Regions from separate parts of the Virgibacillus proomii genome, predicted to be linked through region 2. Evidence: predicted binding sites of a transcription regulator. Region 2 holds the regulator's gene; each other region holds the start of a gene.
The links. The regulator LexA, encoded in region 2, represses DNA repair genes until DNA is damaged. The targets are predictions, from matches to a motif close to CGAACATATGTTCG.

Region 1: a site for LexA is predicted at 4,459-4,472, ahead of BN1066_RS01875 (YhjD family protein). Genes of this name have one in related genera too.
Region 3: a site for LexA is predicted at 6,486-6,499, ahead of uvrB (excinuclease ABC subunit UvrB). Genes of this name have one in related genera too.

What each region holds. Positions count from the first base shown of each region.
Region 1 covers NZ_FUFN01000008.1:191,699-199,773, reverse strand. The annotation lists gene lplA (lipoate--protein ligase) at 371-1,366, shown strand; gene BN1066_RS01885 (fatty acid--CoA ligase family protein) at 1,673-3,208, shown strand; gene BN1066_RS01880 (competence protein ComK) at 3,582-4,115, shown strand; gene BN1066_RS01875 (YhjD family protein) at 4,051-4,437, opposite strand; gene BN1066_RS01870 (TVP38/TMEM64 family protein) at 4,856-5,512, shown strand; gene lepB (signal peptidase I) at 5,569-6,120, shown strand; gene addB (helicase-exonuclease AddAB subunit AddB) at 7,194-8,075, shown strand, end outside.
Region 2 covers NZ_FUFN01000010.1:1,915,429-1,923,503, forward strand. The annotation lists gene BN1066_RS16320 (DMT family transporter) at 1-128, shown strand, start outside; gene BN1066_RS16325 (hypothetical protein) at 1,300-1,548, shown strand; gene iolG (inositol 2-dehydrogenase) at 1,894-2,916, shown strand; gene BN1066_RS16335 (manganese catalase) at 3,222-4,082, shown strand; gene lexA (transcriptional repressor LexA) at 4,166-4,789, opposite strand; gene BN1066_RS16345 (YneB family resolvase-like protein) at 5,073-5,711, shown strand; gene BN1066_RS16350 (DUF896 domain-containing protein) at 6,082-6,318, shown strand; gene tkt (transketolase) at 6,436-8,075, shown strand, end outside.
Region 3 covers NZ_FUFN01000010.1:1,321,128-1,329,202, reverse strand. The annotation lists gene bshB2 (bacillithiol biosynthesis deacetylase BshB2) at 1-489, opposite strand, end outside; gene BN1066_RS13670 (YojF family protein) at 813-1,166, opposite strand; gene uvrA (excinuclease ABC subunit UvrA) at 1,550-4,426, opposite strand; gene uvrB (excinuclease ABC subunit UvrB) at 4,431-6,413, opposite strand; gene BN1066_RS13655 (MGDG synthase family glycosyltransferase) at 6,802-7,947, opposite strand; gene BN1066_RS13650 (YkoP family protein) at 7,968-8,075, opposite strand, start outside.

The DNA of each region.
Region 1 (8,075 bases), on a different contig from region 2:
AGAACGCATCCTAAATTCCTGATTGGTCCAAGGGCCTTTAGGTCATACCTTTAAGGTACTAACATTTCTCGGGTAAAGCATTTCAAGAAATGAAGTTTCACTTTATCTCGTCAGAAGTTCTCCAGTTTGTATATTGTATATCGCTAAATAAATTTGCGCTTTTGTGGTTATGAACAAAAGCTGTTTCCATTTAATTTGTAGTGAATACCTGATTTTTTAACTTGCGGAGGTATAAGTTTAAAACCTTTGTTTTAGCATTACTAACTGACAAACTTCGTATCATTAGAGGTATTTTTTTGCTTCATCTGTTTTTTTTTATTAAACTAGAATTAACTAGATTTTTAACGATCTATGAAAAGGGGAATTTTATATGAAATTTATTGATAATAAAGGAATTACAGATCCAACCATTAACCTTGCTTTAGAGCAATATATTGTAGAAAATTTTGGAGAATCAGATACTTTTTTGCTGTTTTATGTAAACCAGCCATCCATCATTATAGGGCGAAATCAAAATACAATTGAGGAAATCAATACACAATATGTAGAGGAAAATAATATTAAGGTTGTTCGTCGCTTATCTGGCGGTGGGGCAGTATATCATGATGAAGGAAACTTGAATTTCAGCTTTATTACAAAAGATGATGGCAACAGCTTTCAAAATTTTGCTAAATTTACCAAACCAGTAGTTGAAGCTTTGAATAAGTTAGGTGTTCCTGCCGAATTACATGGCCGTAATGATCTAGTGGTTGAAGGTCGGAAGATTTCAGGAAACGCGATGTACGCGACAAAAGGAAAAATGTTTAGTCATGGAACACTCATGCTGGATTCAGAAATTGAAAATGTGGTAGCTGCATTAAAGGTACGTAAAGAGAAGATTGCCTCAAAGGGAATAAAATCGATTCGTAGCCGTGTTGCTAATATATCTGAATTCTTAGATGAAAAAATTACGATGGATGAGTTTAAAGAAACCATTTTACACCATATATTTGATGTGGATGATAAATCAGAAATTCCACGCTATGAATTGACGGATGAAGATTGGGAAAATGTTAAACAGATCTCCCGCGAACGCTATCGAAATTGGGATTGGAATTATGGAAAGTCACCTTCCTTTAATATTCAAGTTTCGCATAAATTTCCTGCTGGTTTAGTGGATGTGCGTTTGGACGTAAAGAAAGGAATTATCGAGAATTGTAAAATTTATGGAGATTTTTTTGGTGTAGGAGAAATTAATGACTTGGAAAATAAATTAATTGGTGTTCGTCATCAACGACAAGCATTAGAAGAAGCTCTTGCTGATATAGATGTTTCTCGTTACTTAGGTAAGATCTCCAAAGAAGAATTTATTCATTTAATTTACTAAAAGGAAAAAATAGCTTCCACTATGGGGGCTATTTTTCGTTTTAATTTAATTCCTTTAGACAGTAAAATTTTTAAAATAAGCTGTTATTGCAATCCCTTATAAGGAATAGAGAAGCTCCTTAGCTGTTAGTTTTGTATAATATTGCGAACGCTTCCACTTGAAATGATTAGGTGTCTGATTTATACTGAAATCGTAAAATAATTCGCATGGTTCCGAAAGATATAGATGCTTTTAATGAGTATCTGTATTTTATCGGAAAATATTATGAATGATTATTCATTCATAATTACGCAAAGGGGGATGAATGTGAATATAAGTGAGCAATTAGCGATTACGGCAAAGGAATATGTGGATAAACCGGCTTTCATTTTTGCAAATCAGGAGACAAGTTATTATGAGTTAGATCGGTCTGTTTCTTTATTTGCTGCTGGCTTGGCGGCTTTAGGTTACCAAAAAGGAGATCATGTTGCACTGGTGATGGGAAATAGCCCTTATTATATTATTGGGCTGTATGGGGCATTACGACTTGGTATGGTTGTTATTCCTATCAACCCATTATACACACCAAACGAAATGAGTTATATGTTAAAAAATGGTGATGTAACTGCCGTCATTACCATGGATAGATTTTTGGAGAAGTTTCAAACATTGGATTCTGAACTACAAGTATCACATTATATTATTTGTGATTCTGGAGCAGAAGCAGAGACAGATTCAGTTCCACAGCAAAAAATAACTTCCTTTTACGAGTTGCTTCAGTTAGGAGATTACAATTTTTCTAGACCAGCATTACATAAAGATGATTTGGCTATTGTGTTATATACATCTGGAACAACTGGTACACCAAAAGGGGCCATGTTGTCTCATCATAATCTATATTCTAACGCAAAGGATGTTGCAGATTATTTGAACATTAACGGCGATGATAGGATAATAGCGGCACTACCGATGTTTCATGTATTTTGTTTAACCGTTTCCCTAAATGCACCGTTAATGAATGGGGGGACGATTATTATATTGCCTAAATTTTCTCCTTCGGCTGTGTTCGCCTTAAGCAAAAACTATCGGGCAACTATATTTGCTGGGGTGCCGACAATGTATAATTATTTGCTGCAAGCTAAAAGCGGGGAAGAAAATCCTTTTTCTGCTATTCGTTTTTGTATCTCTGGTGGAGCGTCCATGCCGGTTGCACTATTGAAAAACTTCGAACGAGCTTTTGATGTTAAAATTTCTGAAGGTTATGGATTGTCTGAAGCCTCACCAGTGACTTGCTTTAATCCACTAGATCGACCACGTAAGCCCGGGTCCATAGGTCGCAGCATCTGGCATGTTGAAAATAAAGTAGTAGATGAGTGGGGGGAAGAAGTGGCTATTGGTGAAGTTGGTGAATTAGTAGTACGTGGCCCTAATGTAATGCTTGGGTATTATAAACTTCCTGAAGAGACAGCAGTAGCTTTAAAAGATGGCTGGTTGCATACAGGTGACATGGCAAGAATGGATGAGGAAGGTTATTTTTATATTGTAGACCGAAAAAAAGATATGATCCTTGTAGGTGGTTATAATGTTTATCCACGTGAAGTGGAAGAAGTATTATACATGCATCCAAATATAATTGAGGTAGCTGTCATTGGTGTTCCTGATCCCCAAACTGGAGAGGCAGTTCAATGTTTTGTTGTTACAGATGATTCTAATTTGACAGCTGAATCATTAACAGCGTTTTGCGAAAAGCATCTAGTAAAGTATAAAGTTCCCACAACCATTGAATTTTTAGATGAATTACCAAAAAATACAACCGGAAAGATTTTAAGAAAAAAGCTTCAGGAGCATGTACAACAATTATAAACATAAACTCCATTCCATGGGGGAATTTTTCAACCCGTGGAATGGCTGTTGTACACCAGGTAGGCATCGATTATCTTTTGCTTAGCCTGTTTAGATTTACACTATGTTTTAATGGACAATCAACAGGGATTTTTATTTATACTATAGGAAGTTTTTAGGTTTATAGTATAAGAAAAACTACAGCTTCGCTAAAGACTTGGCGACAAGCCAAGTTTTTCTAAAAAACAGCTATTACGAGAAGTGATGAAGTATAAAAACAATAAATATAGTAAAATCTTCAAAAAAGTAACTTTTTTTATTTCATTTTGAATAGAGTTTTGGTAAATTAGTATATAGCCACTTTCTTTTCTATCATTAGAAAGGATGAAAGAGATTGATTTTTAATTTATACACAGATACCCCGGAAATTACCCCTTTAACAGTAGCACTTATCTCACGGCGAGATGCTAATAACAAGCCGATTACCGTAGTATTAGAAGAACAAGGCGAATATACTGTTTCATCTCCTCCAAGTAAAATGATGGATCTTGCTTGTAAATACTTTGGCTCAAGTCTAAAAGGCAGACAAGAAGGAACTAGAGATGTCTGTGGTATTACACATAAAGCTCCAATCACAATTGATCCCATTAGTGGTATGTATTTTTTCCCAACCATTTCTCCGTCCAGCCCCGAATGCTCCTGGATTGCTCACTCTCATATTGATCAAATTCAAAAAAATAATGATTATGGTACAGAAATTATCTTTCGCAATGGAAAGCGAACGGTATTTGAAATCTCCTATGGCTCTATGCTAAATCAAATACAAAGAACCGCTCAATTTCGTTACCTGTTGAATAACCGGCTTAAATTCCTACAGAATCATCTTGATCAGGTAGCAGAGATTTTTGCATCAACTCCAGAAAAATAGCTTTTACTTTTTTGCGGATAGCAGGATTGAAATAATTACGCTTTTCTTCCCGTCCTTGACAAAGAAACAAATACGAAGAGAATGAATCATTTCTATCTAGTTTCATTACTTTTATTTGTTTTTGCAGCATTACTTTGCGAAGATGTCTACGTTCTTGGAGTGCTTTTTCTTCCATGTTTTTTAATACCCCAATATAAGCATCTTTTAATTTTAGTTCGCTTTTTTGAAAATAATGAATATCTTGCTGGATAACAATAATGGTCATGGAAAGAAATAGGAAACGTGAAGCAATTGTCAGCTCTTCCTCATTCAGATAACGCATCACCGTTTACCTCCTCCTGCAAGAACGTTTGTTCTTGTGTAGTATATGCTATTTACCTTATAAAATTCAATAGATTTTTATTAAATGAAAAGAAAGTGGCAATTATAATAGTATGGACTATGCATATTTACTGATTTACTTTAAAATAGAAATAGTTTTATTTTTAATAGAGAATGTTATAAAGAGTAGAGCAAGAAACTTTTGATAACTATAGCGCGTATAATTAGTAAGTTCAAAGTCTGATTATCTTTATAGAGGTGGTTCAAAAGTCGGGTGGAATTAAAATAATTATCGTCTGTTTGAAAGGACAATTGCGATCCTAGCTTGATCTTAAGACCACTTCCCCTCTTTTGAACACCTACTTATAAAAGAAATCAAGTTTGGAAAACGATATTTACATATTGAGGAGATTTACTACATGGTTCTATTGGACATCCAACTAACTGATTGGGAAATGCTGCTTGATACGGAAACATTTGATGAATATATTATGCAGTTGCTGAAAAATTATGAGAGTTTAGGTCCTTTACCTGGGATTTTATTACCATTTATTGAAGCATTCTTGCCATTCTTACCCTTAGTTGTATTTGTATTTGCTAATGCTGCTGCTTATGGTTTATTTGAGGGGTTTATTTTATCCTGGACTGGTTCAGCACTCGGTGCGATTATGGTTTTTTTGATCATTCGCAAACTGGGCAACCGGCGGATTTTTACGGTGATCCGAAAAAATAAACAAGTGAAAAAAGTGACGGCATGGCTTGAGCGGCATGGATTTGGTCCATTATTTTTATTAATGTGTTTTCCGTTTTCCCCATCCTCGGTCATCAATGTCGTTTCAGGATTATCTAAAATTAGCTCACAACAGTTTATCCTAGCGGTAATTATGGGAAAATCAGTGATGATCTTTTCTATTGCTTTTGTAGGTGCCAGTATTATGGAATTTGCAAAAAATCCAGTGAAAACGATTGTTGTTGGTATATGTATCGTATTATTTTGGATGATTGGTAAATATATTGAGAAACGCTTGCAGAAAAAGGCGCAGTTGCGGGAAACATTCGATTCTAAAGAAGATTAAGATATTTCTTTCTTGGGTAAGCTGTAAATAGAACTTACTCTGGAGGAAGATAAGATATGAAAAGAAAATATCGCAAAGTGGTCACAACGATTTTACTTGGGGCCATGATTATATTTTTATGTCGATCCGCCTTTTTCGCAAGCTATGTAGTGGAAGGAGAATCGATGGTACCAACACTAAATGATGGTAACTTATTAATGGTTAATACATTTGTCTATGATCTAACAGAGGTGGATCGTTTTGATGTGATTGTGTTCCACGCCAATCAAAAAGAAGACTATGTTAAAAGAGTTATTGGCATACCTGGGGATAAAATTAGTTATAGAGATGATAAATTATATATAAATGGGGAGTATGTTGAAGAAGCGTTTCTGGATAATTATACTCACGCTACGATGAGTGATAAACCACGTACAGAAAGCTTTACCTTAAAAGAAATTACCGGGGAGGAAACGGTTCCAGAAGGAAAGCTGTTTGTGATGGGAGACAATCGTGAGGAAAGCTTAGATAGCAGATCATTTGGGTTTATTTCGGAAACACAGCTTGTTGGTAAAGTGGATGTAAAATATTGGCCACTTTCTCAGGCTAGTCTGAGTCTTGGAAAATAGGAACTAGACTATTACCATTGCTTTTGTTTTACTAAAAATGAAATGATATACTTATAGTACATGTTCAAAAAGGATCAAGGCTTAAGTTCGCAGGCATCCTTGAAAAAGCAGTGTACTTTTTTCTGCGTGCGATGCACCGCTGACGTAGCTTTGCTTGTTCTGACGCAATACCGATACTCGCCGTTCGAGTCGAAGTTCAATATAGCATGATCTCGAGCAGTGCAATTGTACAGGACGTACTGACTTTAAGTTGCCCACAGGACATGGGCGCTTTTAGTAGAAGATGTTTTAATAGATACATGAGCATTAGAAGGGATTCGTCGAAATCCATTTTAATGAGCAGAGAAACAAGCCAATAATGATTGGCTGATGGTAAGTAGAGAGCAGACGATTTGTATTGCTTGGAATTTAAAATTTTTCACTACGTTGCATTAACTTTAGCGATAAAATGTTATCTGTTCTAACGTGCGAAGAAATTCGTTGTGTTTTTTACCGGGTTTTTGGACATTCACTTATAACGTAGATATCTTAAAATTATGTGATCTGCAAATGTTCGCGGGCAGTTGATTTCCAAATCTTCTTTGTTACATAGAAGGGAGCTCATCTGTCCGTTTCTAGCTTCTTGTCTTGTAACTTATATCCGTTTTTATATATCGGCTATCTTTTTTGAAAGGATCAGCATACCCCTGTTAGAGGGGCATATTTCCTTTTATCCCGCATGTAAGGTGCCGTAAAACCACAACTTTCGAGAGCTAAATTGGAGAAAACGGCACCTAAATGCCCGATTCGTTTAAGGGCCTTTAGGTCATACCCTTGCGGTACTAACATTCAGTAGGAGATGGAAGAAAACTCCTACTGAATGAAGTTTCACTTTATCGTATAAGAAAAACTACAGCTTTCGCTAAAGACTTGGCGACAAGCCAAGCTTTTCTAATATCCAAGTGCACCAGTTAAAAAGATAATCACAGTTGTTGAAACGATCCTTTATCTCATGCTCAATAATTAGGGTCAATGAGAATAGTGGATGCAATTGTTTTAACCATATACTTATTTTTAAGGAAAGGAGAAGTGTTATGGGACTCCGATTTATAACAGGTCGTTCAGGAACGGGAAAAAGTGGTCGTGTATTCGATGAAATAAAGGAAAAATTGCAGGGGGATCCACAAGGTCCTGCTATTTTTTATATCGTGCCAGATCAAATGACGTTTCAGCAGGAGTATAATTTGTTTAAGGATCAGGATATACAAGGTAGTATCCGAGCTCAAGTAGTCAGCTTTTCCCGACTTGCTTGGAGGGTTTTACAAGAGACTGGTGGGGGAACAAAACAATTTATCAGTACAGTGGGTATTCAAATGATGCTTCGAAAAATTATGGAAGAAAAGCAGGGAGAGTGGCATGTATTCCAAAAAGCAATGGAAAAGCAAGGTTTTCTTGAACAATTGGAAGGAATGATTACGGAATTTAAACGCTATGCTGTTACTCCTGAATTATTGCATGCACAAATTGAGCAAATTAATAGTTATGTACATAAAGAACCGGAAGAAGAGGGTTTGGTAAACAAACTGGAGGATTTGTTTTATATTTATGAGCGACTTATACTCTCCTTGCAAGGAAAGTATATGGATGGTGAAGATCAATTAAAGCTGCTTGCAGACAAAATTGATCACGCCGCTGTCTTAATCGATGCAGAAGTTTATTTGGATGGATTTCATCGGTTTACACCAATAGAGCTGATGGTCGTAGAAGCATTGCTTAAAAAATGTAAGACCGTTACGGTAGCCTTAACGGTTGATAAACTTGAGGATGATACCATCTCTGAAATAGATTTATTTTATCAAACAACAGAAACATATCATTTATTAAAGGAAATTGCAGAAGCAAATAATGTAATGATTGAAGAAACAATCGAACTTGACTCGGCAGATGGGCGTTTTCGTGATCGGCCGTATTTTGCT
Region 2 (8,075 bases):
GGTCAGGTCTATCTATTGTATTTAATAATTTATTTAACATTATTGTATACAAAGAAGAGTTTACATTTCGTAAGTTAAAAGGCTTAACTTTAATTGTTATAGGAGTAATTATTTTAGAAGCCTTTTAATTGTATTAGGGAAATAGTTTTTCCATATGTCAGTATAGCTATTAAACTATGTTGGCATATGTTTTGCTCTTTTAACACAATTTTCTGTCAATTAATATATAACTAAACAATTTATATATAATTATACTATATATATTTATTAAGTAAATGTCAATAATATATTCAGAGTTGTTAAAAAGGTGATCGATAGATTAGTTATTAAAAACAAGGTCAAGGCTAGCGGATTTCGGGGAAATTCCGGAGTTCTCGTTCTTTAAACATGTGTATCAATTTGCTTAAAAAGGTTTGTGAGAAAATAAAGAAATGATTTAAAAGATTTTTATAATTTATTTTATACCATTTTTCATAACTTATTCTAACGCTTACCTTATCTATAATAAGATGTAGTCGAAATGGAGGATTCATATGGAAGAGATACGTATATTCAGTTTTTTGTATTCATTTTAAGTGTTTGTAGCAAAGTCCTTGTTTAGAAGATATGAAGAAAAATTAAAACAGATAGAAGAAATATAGGATAAATATCGAAATATTTGTTTTATCTTATGCTTTTAGTGATTACAATACAACGTGAACTATTAATTTATTATTTTTGCTAATAATCTAATTCAAAAACATCGGTTCGAATCAAAAGGAAGGCCGACTAAAAGCGGCTAGCTGCTTTTTAGTCGGCATACCCCTGTTGCAGGGGCATGTTTTCTTTATCTTAGCAGAAGTTAGAAGTTCTCCAGTTGTGCGTGGTTAACCCGAGTTCTTGCTTATTCAGGACTTGGGTTGATCTACTCCTTCATGAAGAAGAATTTCATGGAATAAAGCTTATTCTTTACAAACAAAGTTTTTCTTTTATTGGAAAGTAACTAATTATTCGAGATCAAAATAATTGTATGTATAAGCTGGAATAAGATTATTGTGGTGTGGAGTACAAGCTCTTTGTCTTTTTGATATTAATAAAATATTTACAGGGGCAGTGGATTATTTCCACTCTCTTATAAACTGCTTGATTAACTGAAAAAACAATACATTTATTTTTTGGTTTGACCGTTCACGACGACGAACAGCGTTAGGAAATTCAGTATTATTTCTCTCACGCTCTTGTTTAATTCAAAATTTTTATGCATAAGAAAGAAATTGCTTTCATTTTATCGTATTATAGAAGAGAGGGGAGGTGTCCGTATTGAAAAAATATTATATAACATTTATTATGAACGATGGCTCAGAAATAGCAATTGAAGAAGAAAGAGAAAGTAAAAATGACTTTTTCTTTAGTTTAAAACGATATGATTCTAAATGGTATAAAAGTAGTAATACAATTATTAATTTAGATAATGTAAATAGTATTGTTCTACAATCCGAGATGGAAAAAAATCAACCTCAAAAAGATAATGAAGCTAACTCAAAAGCTTTAAGAAGCACAGTTTGGTGACAGTTTAGTTTCCATCCTTAGGAGCAAGAATACGTGAAAACGACATATTTTCACTATTGTTGCTCCTGTGAAAAGGATGTTTGTATGTAAATACGTAAATGATTATTTGAAGTGCAGTGGCTGCCTTATTAAAGTCGGACCACCTTTATACGTTGCTTGCAATCTTTAAAATTTGAAATAGATTGGGTAAGTGCTCTAAAATAGTTAAGCGCTTTATCCACCGCTTATAATCACAAACAATTCTGTCTATCCAATTCCTGCTAAACTATTTTTTTTGAAATCAAAGGAAAGCGCTTAACCGAGGAGTATTCTTAAAAAGGAAAGACCTAGGGGGAGAATAGAAAAATGAAGAAAATTACTGTTGGCGTGATTGGAGCGGGAAGAATTGGTCAATTACATGCCAATAATTTATTACGATCTGATGTTTATGAATTAAAGATATTAGCTGATGTTTATACAGATCATTTAAAAGAAACAAACTTCGCAAAAAATATTCAGAATATTACCAATGATGTTGAAGTTATTTTTGAAGATCCTGATATTGACGCTGTGTTTATTTGTTCTTCTACAGATACACATGTGGATTATATTAAACGTGCTGCAAGATGTAATAAACATGTTTTTTGTGAGAAGCCGATTAGTTTAGATGTTGTTTTAACCAAAGAGGCACTAAAAGTCGTTCATCAATGTGGTGTGAAACTTCAAGTTGGTTTTAATCGTCGTTTTGATAAACACTTTCGCTCCGTTCGTAAACTGATCCAAGAAGATAAAATTGGTAAATTACATGTTGTGAAAATTACTTCTCGTGACCCGCAAATCCCTCCAGAATCCTATATAAAACGTTCAGGAGGAATGTTTAGGGATATGACGATACATGATTTTGATATGGTTCGGTATTTAACGGGTAGTGAGGTAGCTGAAGTTCATGTGAAAGCTGCAAATTTAATTGATCCGGTATTTTCTAAATATGATGATGTCGATACTGCAATTATTACACTCATTCTGCATAATGGAGCCATGGCTGTAATTGATAGTTCTCGTCAGGCTGTTTATGGATATGATCAACGTATTGAGGTGTTTGGCAGTAATGGAGCTATTGAAGTAGACAACGAAGTGGAGACAAATATAAAAGTCTCGACAAAAAATTCTATTTCTATTAATCATCCAAAATTATTTTTTCTTGAACGGTATAGGGATACTTATATTGCGGAAATAAATGAATTTGCACATGTAATCGATAATAAAGCTGAACTTTCATGTAGCGGTGAAGACAGTTATCAAGCTGAATTACTAGCTATGGCAGCTTATAAATCATGGAAAGAAAATAGAACTATATCCATGTCTGAAATACTTGAGGTTTATACATAACATCATGTTTAGACATTACAATAGATAGATAATAAAATTTGTCTAACAAGCTCTAGTATGCAGTTCAAAAAAAGTTATTTCAAAATTATTATAAAAACTAACGAAACATTTATCATTATTATCTACTATAAAGTAGCTGAAGCAGGGCAGGATTAAACAATTACAATAATTAATTTTAAATGAACTGGGATATGGACAAACCAATGTAATAGGTATCTCTTAATAAAAAGAAACATAGGACAAACTACTTCCTACATAGGCTAGTTAATGTAACGTAACCAACAAACAAAGAGTAGGTGAGTTATTTGTTTTATCATGTGAAGGAATTACAGTATCATGCTAAACCAGAGCGACCAGATCCGGTATATGCAAAAAAGTTACAGGAAATACTCGGGGGACAGTTTGGCGAGATTTCAGTAATGATGCAGTATTTATTTCAAGGATGGAATATACGTGGTAATGGAAAATACAAGGATTTATTAATGGATACAGGTACAGAAGAAATCGCACACGTAGAAATGATTGCAACAATGATAGCTAGATTATTAGATGGAGCGCCAGATGTCGAATTGGAAGACGCTGCTAAAGACCCGATTATTGCTGCAATCCTTGGTGGATCGAATCCACAGCATGCGATCGTTTCCGGACTCGGAGCAATGCCAGGAGATAGTGTTGGAAACCGCTGGACAGCAGATTATATCATTGCCAGTGGAAATTTACTAGCTGATTTTAGGGCAAACTTGAATGCTGAATCACAAGGACGCCTCCAAGTAGCTCGATTATATGAGATGACCAATGATCGCGGGGTAAGAGATATGCTTTCGTGGTTATTGGCAAGAGATACCATGCATCAAAACCAATGGTACGCAGCGATTTGTGAATTAGAAGAGAAGGAAAACATTGTAGTACCAAGTACATTTCCTCGGGAGTTAGAAAAGCAGCAAGTATCTTATACACTTTTCAATTTTTCCCAAGGAGAAGCAAGTGCAACAGGAAGGTGGGCACATGGCAGAAGTATGGACGGGTATGGAAACTTTAATTATATTGACAAGCCAATTGCTTTTGGAGAAGTACCGCATCTAAAGCCGGCTCCAAAATATATTTATAATACCCCTTTATGGGCTTTAAGAACATCGGATGACTCACCTGATCCGAATATGAAATAATTCATAGCTTTCGTTAAATGAAAAAATTTTTACTTTTCGTATTTGAAAGCTAACCTAGAAAAAAACTGCCTTTTGGCAGTTTTTTAATGAATATTTCTATATAAGCCTATCACTTTACCTAAAATCGTAACTTCTTTATAGATTAAAGGATCCATCATCGAATTTTCAGGTTGTAGACGAAAATGATCTTTTTCTTTAAAGAAACGCTTAACAGTTGCTTCATTTTCCGTGGTCATGGCAACGACGATATCCCCATTTTCAGCAATGTTTTGTTGCTTCACAATTACCATATCGCCATCTAAAATACCTGCTTCTATCATACTTTCCCCTTCAATTACTAAAACAAACAGATTATCATCAGGGCTCGAACTATTTGCTGGTATTGGCAAAAATTCTTCAATATTCTCCACTGCAGTAATAGGTAAACCAGCAGTAACTTTTCCAATTACTGGAACGTAACGTGCTTCTTCCTTGTGAATCGAAGCATCTTCACCTAAATCTAGTATTTCAATTGCTCTTGGCTTGGTAGGATCTCTTCTGATATAGCCTTTATCTTCAAGCCTTGCTAAGTGACCGTGAACAGTTGAACTCGACGCTAAGCCAACTGCTTTCGCAATTTCACGGACAGACGGTGGATAACCTTTATTCATAACTTCTTCTTTAATATAATCTAAAATCATTTGCTGTCTTTTGGAGAGTTTAGTCATGTATCTATCACCTCGCACATAGAATTAATTAATCTTAGTTTACCATTAGAAAATAAGTTACGCAAACATTCGTTCGAAAAAACACTTGACAAGATCATACGTTCGTGACATACTTTGATTAAACACGCGAACAAGAGTTCTGTTATAGAATAAGGAGGCCATTATCATGTTTCAAAAACTAACGAAAACAGATGTATTTTATCTTGTAGGTTTTGCATTTACATTAGGTTTCTTATATTATTCTATTATGATTAGTTAATTTGTAAAAAAGGAGTTTAAGAAAGTGAGAGCAGTTATCTACTGTCGTGTGAGTACAGATAAACAAACACAAGAGACATCACTTGAAAGGCAAAAGCAGGAGTTAATAGAGTTAGCAGCGAATCACCAATTTACCATAGTAGAATGCATTCAAGAGCAGGAGAGTGGATACAGCATTGAACGTGAAGGAATCTTTCAACTGCTCGATTTATTTTCTGATAAAAAAGCAGATTGTTTACTTATTCAAGATGAAACAAGACTAGGGAGAGGAAATACAAAAATCGCACTGTTTCATCAATTACATAAACTAAATATTCCAATCTATACTTCCTATCATAATGGGAAATTAGAGTTATCGGAGGCAGATTCCATGGTACTGCAAATTGTTGGAATTGTAGAGGAGTATCAACGAAAAATACATAATGCCAAAATAAAACGTGGAATGAAAAGAGCAATTGAATCAGGATACGATCCAAGTAAAAATCTTTCCAACCAACATAAAGCTCCCGGAAGAGAAAGAAAGGACTTTCCAATAGGAGAAGTCATCCGGCTTAGACAAAATAATTTAACATTTGCGGAAATCGCCTCTACTTTGACTGGATTAGGTTATCCAGTATCAAAGGCAACTGTACATCGAAGATATCAAGAATACCAAAATACTTGAATATCCCATATATTATCAGTAAGATAGATGGATGAGAATTTAATTTTAGTTCTTGTCATTTTATTTTATTGTTGATTATGATTGTAAATAGATCTTGCTAGTGCATGTTCAAAAAGAGGAGAAATAGACCTGCAAAGTTCAAGGGACAGTCTCCATTAACGCAGTATCACCTGAGGTGCTAGAAACAAGCCAATTAAAAACCTTGGTCTCAGGTAAAAGCTAGACATACTTCACCCCAGAGTACTCGGGTTCCTATCTAAATCTAACGTATGTGTTAGGTTTTTTGAACATCCTCTACTAGCAGAAACCTTTAAATATACGACTATTATAGTATCATATGCTATTGCTAATTTAGTAGGGAGGAATATCAATGCTTTCAAAAGCAAAAATTGAGCGAATTAATCAGTTAGCACGAAAAGCAAAAACAGATGGTCTTACAATTAAAGAACAAAATGAGCAGAAAAAATTAAGACATGAATATTTACAAGGTGTCAGAGCCTCATTTAAGAACCACTTTAAATCAATGAAAGTAGTTGACCCTGAGGGGAATGATGTGACACCTGAAAAAGTAAAAGCTCTGCAAAAAAAGTATAATAATGGTTTTTAGAAGATGTACAGACCTACTTGGTTATAAGTGTATGATTTCACTTGTAGCAAAGTAGGTTTCGTTATAGAATGGATAGAGGGTGAAAACAGCTTTAAATATGAAAGGAGACACAACTATATGTCAAATGAGATTGAACAAAAATCAATTAATACGATACGAACTTTGTCTATTGATGCTATCGAACATGCAAATTCAGGTCATCCGGGACTTCCGATGGGAGCTGCACCGATGGCTTACACCTTATGGACAGATTTTATGAACCATAATCCAAAGCATTCCAAATGGTTTAACCGTGATCGTTTTATCCTGTCAGCTGGTCATGGATCGATGTTACTATATAGTCTACTACATTTATCAGGATACGATGTTACAATAGATGATTTAAAATCTTTCCGTCAATGGGGATCGAAAACACCTGGTCATCCAGAGGTTCATCATACAGATGGAGTGGAAGCTACGACCGGGCCATTAGGACAAGGTATTGCTATGGCAGTGGGTATGGCAATGGCAGAAGCTCATCTTGCAGCAAAATTTAACAAGGATGACTTAGAGGTTGTTGATCATTATACGTATGCATTAGTTAGTGATGGAGATTTAATGGAAGGTATTTCACATGAAGCGGCATCACTAGCAGGTCATTTAGGTTTAGGAAAATTGATAGCTCTTTATGATTCTAATGACATTTCACTTGATGGTGACCTTCATCGTTCATTCTCAGAAAATACCGAACAGCGTTTTAAAGCATATGGTTGGCAAGTACTAACTGTAAAAGATGGAAACGACGTAGATTCAATTCGGGAAGCAATCAAAACTGCTCAAGAAAATACCGAGCAACCGACATTGATTGAGGTAAAAACGATAATTGGTTACGGATCACCAAACAAATCCGCTTCCTCTGCTTCTCACGGTTCTCCACTTGGTAAAGATGAAGTGAAGTTAACCAAAGAATTTTATAAATGGACACATGAAGACTTCTATGTTCCAGAAGAAGTATACGAAGACTTTAATGAAAAGATTGTTAAAAAAGGACAAGCATTAGAAAAAGAATGGAATGAGATTTTAACTAAGTATAAAGAAAAGTATCCAGAATTAGCAAGAGAATTGGAACTAGCAATAAATAATGAACTGCCTGAAGGTTGGGATAAGGAACTGCCACAATTTGATCCGGAAGAAGCTGCACTTGCTACAAGAGCATCTTCAGGTAAAGTTTTGAATGCTATTGCTAAAGCTGTGCCTAACTTCTTTGGGGGTAGCGCTGACTTAGCTGGATCTAATAAAACAACGATTAATGATGAAGATGATTTCTCCCGTCAGAATTATGCCGGTAGAAATATTTGGTTTGGGGTACGTGAACATGCAATGGGGGCTGCATTAAACGGTATGGCATTACATGGAGGATTACGCGTTTATGGTGGAACATTCTTCGTATTTAGCGATTATTTGCGTCCTTCCATTCGACTAGCTGCATTAATGAAAACGCCTGTAACTTATGTATTAACACATGATTCCATTGCAGTAGGAGAAGATGGTCCAACTCATGAACCAATTGAACATCTGGCTTCATTAAGAGCTCTGCCAGGGTTATCACTTATTAGACCAGCAGACGGTAATGAAACACAAGCTGCTTGGCGTTTAGCATTAGAATCTAAAGATAAACCAACAGCACTTGTGCTAAGCAGGCAGAACTTACCAACTCTATCAGGGACGAAAGAGCATGCTTATGAAGGTGTTAAAAAAGGTGCATACATTATTAGTGA
Region 3 (8,075 bases), 590 kb from region 2:
ATCCGGCTCACCTAACTCCTCTTTAAATCCACGGGCAAACGCTTGTGCCCATACAGTCGGGCGTTTGGTATCATTCATTGATGCTACTGCTCTAATAGCAGCCGCTCCTAATGCGTTATGATCTGGGTGTACAGCATAGCCTGGATAATGTGTGATAACTAAACTAGGCGCTATTTCATCTAAAATATCTTTTAAATGTTTGGCAACTTTCGTCTGTTCCTCAAACTCTAGCGTTTTATCTCGATAACCGAGCATCACTAATTCCATATCCAACACCTTACAGGCATTCTGCAATTCTTGTTTGCGAATTTGTGGAAGAGTCTCTCGATTAGCAAAAGGAGGATTCCCCATATTTCTTCCCATTTCTCCTAATGTACCACATAAATATGTCACAGGAACTCCTTGACTGCGAAAATGAGCAATTGATCCCGCAGCCCCAAATGATTCATCATCTGGATGTGGTAATATAACAACAACATGTTTTTCCATATTTATCACCTGTTTTTCTTTGTTTAAGTATGTGTTCAAAAAGAGGGTAAAAAGAACCAGGTTAGTTAAAATCGTAGACGTTCTTAAAAATGCAGTGTACTTTTTCTACGTGTGATGCATTACTGTCGAAGCATACTCTGTCCCTGAAAAACCGCAGTACATCGCTACGTAGCTTTTCTTGTCCTTGAAAAAGAAGAACGCTTTTTCTGCGTGCGATGCCGATTCAAGAAGCTTTTCTTGTCCTGTTGCAACGCCGACACTAGCACGTCCTGTCGACTTGGATCTCAATGTGTCATTTTTAACAACCTTTTTCAATATCCTCTCTAATAATCGAATGGAGTTTCACTAATTTGTAATGCCACCATTAAACGCCCTTTATGATCATGACCGGCAAGTAATAATTTAGCTCCTTCATGAATGGTCCAATCCGTTAACCCTTCCGCATATATCCATCCATTAGCAGTTTTTAACCCGACTCGATAAGTATTTCCTTCTACTACGATTTTAGCTTGCACATACGTAATTTGGACATTTCGCACATAGGCGCCTACATTATAGGCTTTCTTGTCCAAATGACTGGCATATGCTCCATTTGTAGTTTCAACGTGAATATAAACAGCTTTATTTAAAAATGTATCTAACCAATGTTGTACTTTTTCTATCTCTATTGGTTTCATCTCGGTTCCTCCCCATTTTCTGCTTCTTTTAGCTTATCGAAAGTTATGAAAACCGTCAAAAAATATACCTGCATTTGAAATGGAGAAGTCAATGGAAAAAATCATTGAAGTGATAGGCGCCTTAAATGTTGGACACCCAAAGATTAAGATTACCTTGATTACACTTTGATAATAAAATTTCCACTGTGTCGCTTCTTAGATAAATGTATACTTATTCTTCACACTAGTGATGTCTCTTACCTCCTTCTAAGAAATAGTAAATTCTGCTTCTCGTTTTATAATCGTCAGACAGACTGTGAATTTCCTTACAAAATTTCAGAAAAAAAGCCTCAAGGTCACCTCGAGACTATCTCTTCTTTTATATATTGTACGCGACTACTGAACTATTTCGTTGAAAACTGCTCTTTAGCTTGTATTGCATTTTCCATTCGTTTTTTATCACGTTCTAACACATGTTTTAAATACTTCCCAGTATAAGAGGCTTCTGTTTTGGCAATTTGTTCTGGAGTACCTGTTGCAATAATTTGCCCGCCACCAGCACCGCCTTCAGGACCTAAATCGATAATATGGTCTGCTGTCTTAATAACATCTAAATTATGTTCAATAATTAAAACCGTATCGCCATTATCTACCAGGCGCTGTAACACATTCAGCAATCGGCTGATATCATCTGCATGCAGCCCTGTAGTTGGCTCATCCAATATATAAAGCGATTTTCCATTAGAGCGACGGTGTAATTCACTAGCAAGTTTAACACGTTGAGCTTCACCGCCAGATAAGGTAGTTGCCGGTTGGCCAAGCTTAATATAACCGAGCCCGACATCATAGATCGTTTGTAATTTCCGCTTAATTTTTGGGATGTTAGCGAAAAACTCTAATGCTTCTTCAATCGTCATTTCCAATACATCTGCTATATTTTTTCCCTTATATTTCACTTCTAAGGTTTCTCGATTATAGCGACTGCCATGACATACTTCACACGGTACATAAACATCTGGAAGAAAATGCATTTCAATCTTGATAATACCATCCCCATGACAGGCTTCACAACGTCCACCTTTGACATTAAAGCTGAATCTCCCCTTCTTATAGCCTCTAATTTTCGCTTCATTTGTCTGCGCAAATACATCACGAATATCATCAAATACACCTGTATAGGTTGCTGGATTGGAACGAGGGGTTCTGCCAATTGGTGATTGGTCAATATCAATTACTTTTTCAATATGTTCCATACCCTTTATTTTTTTGTGTTTTCCAGGCTTATGTTTTCCTGTATAAAGTTCTTTCGCTAAAGCTTTATATAAAATTTCATTCACCAGTGTACTTTTTCCTGAACCAGATACGCCTGTAACGACTGTCATTAAACCAATTGGTATTTTCACAGAAACCTTTTTTAAATTATTTTCTTCTGCTCCGACAATTTCAATGGTACGCTTATCCTGTTTACGCCGTTTTACTGGTAATGGTATGAATTTGTTTCCAGATAGATATTGTCCTGTCAATGAATTTGGATTTTCCATTACCTTTTCAGGCGTATCACTTGCAACAATTGCTCCGCCATGCTCTCCGGCGCCCGGTCCAATATCAATTAACCAATCAGCAGCAAGCATCGTATCTTCATCGTGTTCAACAACAATCAAGGTGTTATCCAAATCCCTCATGCTTTTTAATGTTTCAATTAACCGATCATTATCTCGTTGATGTAAGCCGATGGAAGGCTCGTCCAATACATACAGGACTCCAGTTAACGCCGAGCCAATTTGAGTTGCTAAACGAATGCGCTGTGCTTCTCCACCCGAAAGTGTACCTGCAGATCGGGATAGTGTTAAATAATCTAAACCAACATTGTTTAAAAATTCCAATCGATTGCAGATTTCTTTCAAGATCATTTTTGCAATTTGCATTTCTTTTGTTGATAATTGAAGCGATTGGAAAAAGTTTTGTGCTTCAACGATAGAGAAATTAGTAACCTCGCTAATGTGCAACCCATTTATTTGAACAGCAAGAGCTTCTTGTTTTAAACGATATCCTTTACATGCAGGACAAGCTTTTTGCGCCATGTACTGCTCTAAATTTTCTCGAATAAACTCGGAGGAAGTCTCTCGGTAGCGTCTAGCTACATTATTCACTACCCCTTCAAAAACAATATCGCTATCTCGTACATTGCCAAAGTCATTAACATAGTAAAAGTGAATTTTTTCCTTACCACTGCCGTAAAGGATTTTGTCCATTTTTTCTTTTGGAATATCTTTAACTGGTTTATCCATATCAATATCATAATGTTCACAGACGCTTTTTAATAGTTGAGGATAATATTGCGAGCTGATCGGTTTCCACGGAGCAAGTGCATGCTCATTTAACGACTTATTCCAATCCGGAATCACTAGATCTAAATCTACTTCTAAATTTGTTCCCAGCCCATCGCAAGTAGGACAAGCACCGTATGGACTATTAAAGGAAAATAGCCTCGGTTCTAATTCGCCAATGGAAAATCCACAAATTGGACAAGCATGATTTTCGCTAAATGTCATTTCTTCCTGACCGATAACATCGACAATAATTTTACCTTCTCCTAAGGCGAGAGCAGTCTCAATAGAGTCACTTAAGCGTCCCTCAATGCCTTCCTTGACAACAATTCGATCCACAACTACTTCAATGGAATGCTTTTTATTCTTTTCCAGCTTAATGTCTTCTGTTACTTCCCGCATTTCTTTATCAATACGAATACGCACATACCCTTCTTGCTTTAATTTTTCCAAAACTTTTACATGCTCTCCTTTTCTTCCAGAAACAACTGGAGCAAGGATTTGCATCTTCGTTCGTTCCGGGTATTCCATAATACGATCGACCATCTGTTGTACGGTTTGTGAGGTTATTTCAATTCCATGCTTAGGACAAGTTGGATGTCCAACCCGGGCAAATAACAATCGTAAATAATCATAGATTTCCGTCACTGTTCCTACCGTCGATCTTGGATTTTTACTCGTTGTCTTCTGATCTATGGATATTGCTGGTGACAAGCCATCAATAGCGTCAACATCCGGCTTCTCCATTTGCCCTAAAAACTGACGAGCATATGCGGAAAGGGATTCAACATAACGGCGTTGCCCTTCCGCATAGATCGTATCAAAAGCAAGTGAAGACTTCCCTGAACCAGACAGGCCGGTGAGAACAACAAGCTTATTTTTTGGTATGTTTACATTAACGTTTTTTAAATTATGAGCTCTAGCGCCTTGAATGGTAATAAATTTACTAGGCATTTCATCACCTTCCTGCTTTTAATTCAAGTATAATATCACGAAGCTCTGCCGCTTTTTCAAAGTCCAGCGCTTTAGCGGCTTCCTTCATTTCTTTTTCCATGTCGGCAATTACTTTTTCTTTATTTTTCTTAGTTAAATTACTAATGCTTTTCGTTGTAGTTTCATAACTTTCTTGTTCTTCTGCGGCAACAGTTGCTCGTATAACATCTCTTACTTCCTTTTTAATTGTAGTTGGTGTGATATGATGCTTTTTATTATGTTCCTTCTGCTTTTCACGGCGTCGATTTGTCTCATCAATAGCCACTCGCATCGAATTTGTTATTCTATCTGCATACATGATAACCATGCCATTTTCATTACGAGCTGCTCGTCCCATCGTCTGAATCAGAGATCGTTCTGAACGCAGGAATCCTTCCTTATCTGCATCCAAAATAGCAACTAACGAAACTTCTGGAATATCTAGACCTTCACGTAATAAATTTATGCCAACAAGTACATCATATTTGCCAATCCGCAAATCACGAATTAACTCGATTCGTTCTAATGTCTTAATTTCTGAATGCAAATAAGCAACTTTGATTCCAATCTCTTTTAAATAATCGGTGAGATCTTCAGACATTTTCTTCGTCAAGGTAGTTACAAGCACACGCTCATTTTTCTCTGTACGCTTATGAATTTCGCCAATTAAATCATCAATTTGTCCTTCGATTGGACGTACCTCGACAATTGGATCTAATAATCCCGTTGGACGAATGATCTGTTCTGTCATTACAGGCGAATGTTCCAATTCATATGGACCTGGGGTAGCAGAAACGTACACGAGCTGATTCGTCGCTTTTTCAAACTCCTCAAAACGTAATGGCCGGTTATCTAACGCAGATGGCAGTCTAAATCCATGGTCAACTAACACTTGTTTACGAGCTTGGTCCCCATTATACATTCCACGAATCTGTGGCAATGTAACATGTGATTCATCGATAAAAACTAGAAAATCATCGGGAAAATAATCGAGCAATGTATATGGTGTCGAACCTGGTTCACGCAACGTGAGATGGCGCGAGTAATTTTCAATACCTGAACAAAAACCCATCTCATTCATCATTTCTAAATCATAATTCGTACGTTGTTCCAGACGCTGTGCTTCAAGCAACTTTCCTTGATCTCGGAGTTCTTTTAGCCGTTCCTCCAGTTCCTTTTCAATATTTTTAATCGCAAGCTTCATCTTTTCCTCTCTAGTTACGAAGTGGGACGCCGGGAAAACAGCGACATGCTCTCTGTCGCCAATTATTTCTCCAGTTAGTGCATCAACTTCACGAATGCGATCCACCTCATCACCAAAAAACTCAATCCGAATACAATGTTCTTCTTTGGATGCCGGAATAATTTCTACGGAATCGCCCCGTACTCGAAACGTTCCACGCTGAAAATCAATATCATTGCGTGCGTATTGAATACTTACAAGCTCACGTAACAATTGATCACGGTCTTTTTCCATGCCAGCTCGAATAGACAGCACTTGACTTTTATATTCCTCGGGCGAACCTAACCCGTAAATACAAGACACACTTGCAACGATAAGCACATCTCTCCGTTCAAACAACGCGGAGGTAGCCGAGTGTCTGAGCTTATCTATTTCATCATTGATACTTGCATCTTTTTCAATAAATGTATCGGTAGAAGGTACATATGCCTCTGGTTGATAGTAATCATAATAGCTAACAAAGTACTCTACCGCATTATTAGGAAAAAACTCTTTAAACTCACTGTATAACTGGCCAGCTAATGTTTTATTATGAGCAATCACTAACGTTGGCCGGTTTAATTCCTTTATGACATTGGACATGGTAAAGGTTTTTCCTGTACCCGTGGCACCCAACAATGTTTGATGCCTCTGGCCAGCCTTTACCCGTTCCACGATTTCTTTAATTGCTTGAGGTTGATCTCCTCTTGGTTCATAGTTGGCCACTAGTTCAAACTGATTCTGCACTAGTTTTCTCCTCCGATCCGTCGTTAACTATTTTTTATTCTACCATAAAACTTGTTCATTTTAACAGAAAAACGAACAAATATTCGTTTATTTTTAGGTGAAATAAAGAAATTGGCAATGGAAAATACGTCGAGATAAAGAAAACATGCCTCTAAAAACAAGGGGATACCGACGCCTGAACAGCAAACCCGTTTTTAGTCGGCTTTCCTTTAGATTCGAGCCGATGTTAAAATGATAGGAAGGAGATCGAAGGTTGCTAGCTGCACGAAGGCTTGTGCTAGAAGAAGATGCTTTTCTAAAAGTTATCCATCATGTAAAACGGATATAGTTGTCCTAAACAGTAAAAAACTATCAGCACTGAATCGTGCTCATAGCTCTATAATTTTATTTAATTAATTTCCCGACTTCGATTATCGATCGTGTGTTGGCTTATTCGTTTTATAATGCTCGTAATGGATTCTTTATCCATAACGTGGAAATATGCATCCAGATGCTGGTGAAACTGTTGTTGTCTATCTATATTAACAAAAAAATCGAAAATTTGCTGTTCAAACGACTTCCTTTTATCAAGTTGTTGAACTAAACATAAACGAGTTAGCTCCTGTAAATTAATTCGTTCTTGTCCTGGTAATGCATCACAAACAAAGATTGGCTTGCCTTTCATTAGGGATTCACTGATCGTCACTCCACCGGGCTTCGTAACAACAGCATCTACCTGTTCATATAAATGATTAATTTGCTTTTTTGAACTTATATACGTTAATGGAGTAATGTTAGCACAGTTAGCTGAGATAAGCTGGTTATATAGTTCATGATTCTTTCCACATAATACATATACATGCTCCAGCCTTGACAAATGTACAGATGATAATAAATGCTGAATACCCCCGGTTCCTAAACTGCCACCACTAATTAGCAGCTTAATTCTCCGTTTCTCCTCAGCTACAAAATCGTTTTTTGAAAGAGCTGGATGAATCGGAATACCTGTAATAAAGATATTTTTTTCCTTTACTCCCAGACGTATTAAAACATCTTTCATCGCAATTGATGGAACAAAATGATAATCAATTCCATTAATTCCCCATAGACAATTTATAAAAAAATCCGTGTAAACATTGACTGTCGTCGCAGTTACTATTCCTTCTTGTTTCAATACGCTAACTATATTGGAAGGTAATGCATGGGTAAAAAAAATCATCTCCGGTTGGGCTTCCTTCATTAACTTCTTCACAACTGAACGAAAAATTAATTCATAATGCCGTTGTCTTGTTCGTTTCAGTGGTTGCTTATAGGCCAGTTGGGAATACAACCGATCATACAGGTTGGGAAAATGAGTAATCCATTTAAGATAAATAGAAGATACGAGTTTTTCAATATTTCCATAGCCATAAGCGAGTATATCTATTTTTTCTACAGATTTTGTTGGATAAACTTGCTTATATTCTGCTATTAAGGCATCAGCAACATGATGGTGCCCGCTTGGAATTTGTAGAAAGGGGAAAAACAAGGCATCTACTTGTTGGCTACGATTCATTGATTGTTCCATCCTATTCTCTATAGTTTTATGGATGCTTCTCTTGCATATATAGTTAATAGTTTCCTTTTTGACATGAACAAATATACAGGATTGATTTTTTTAGTTCCCGTAAACGAATTAATTGG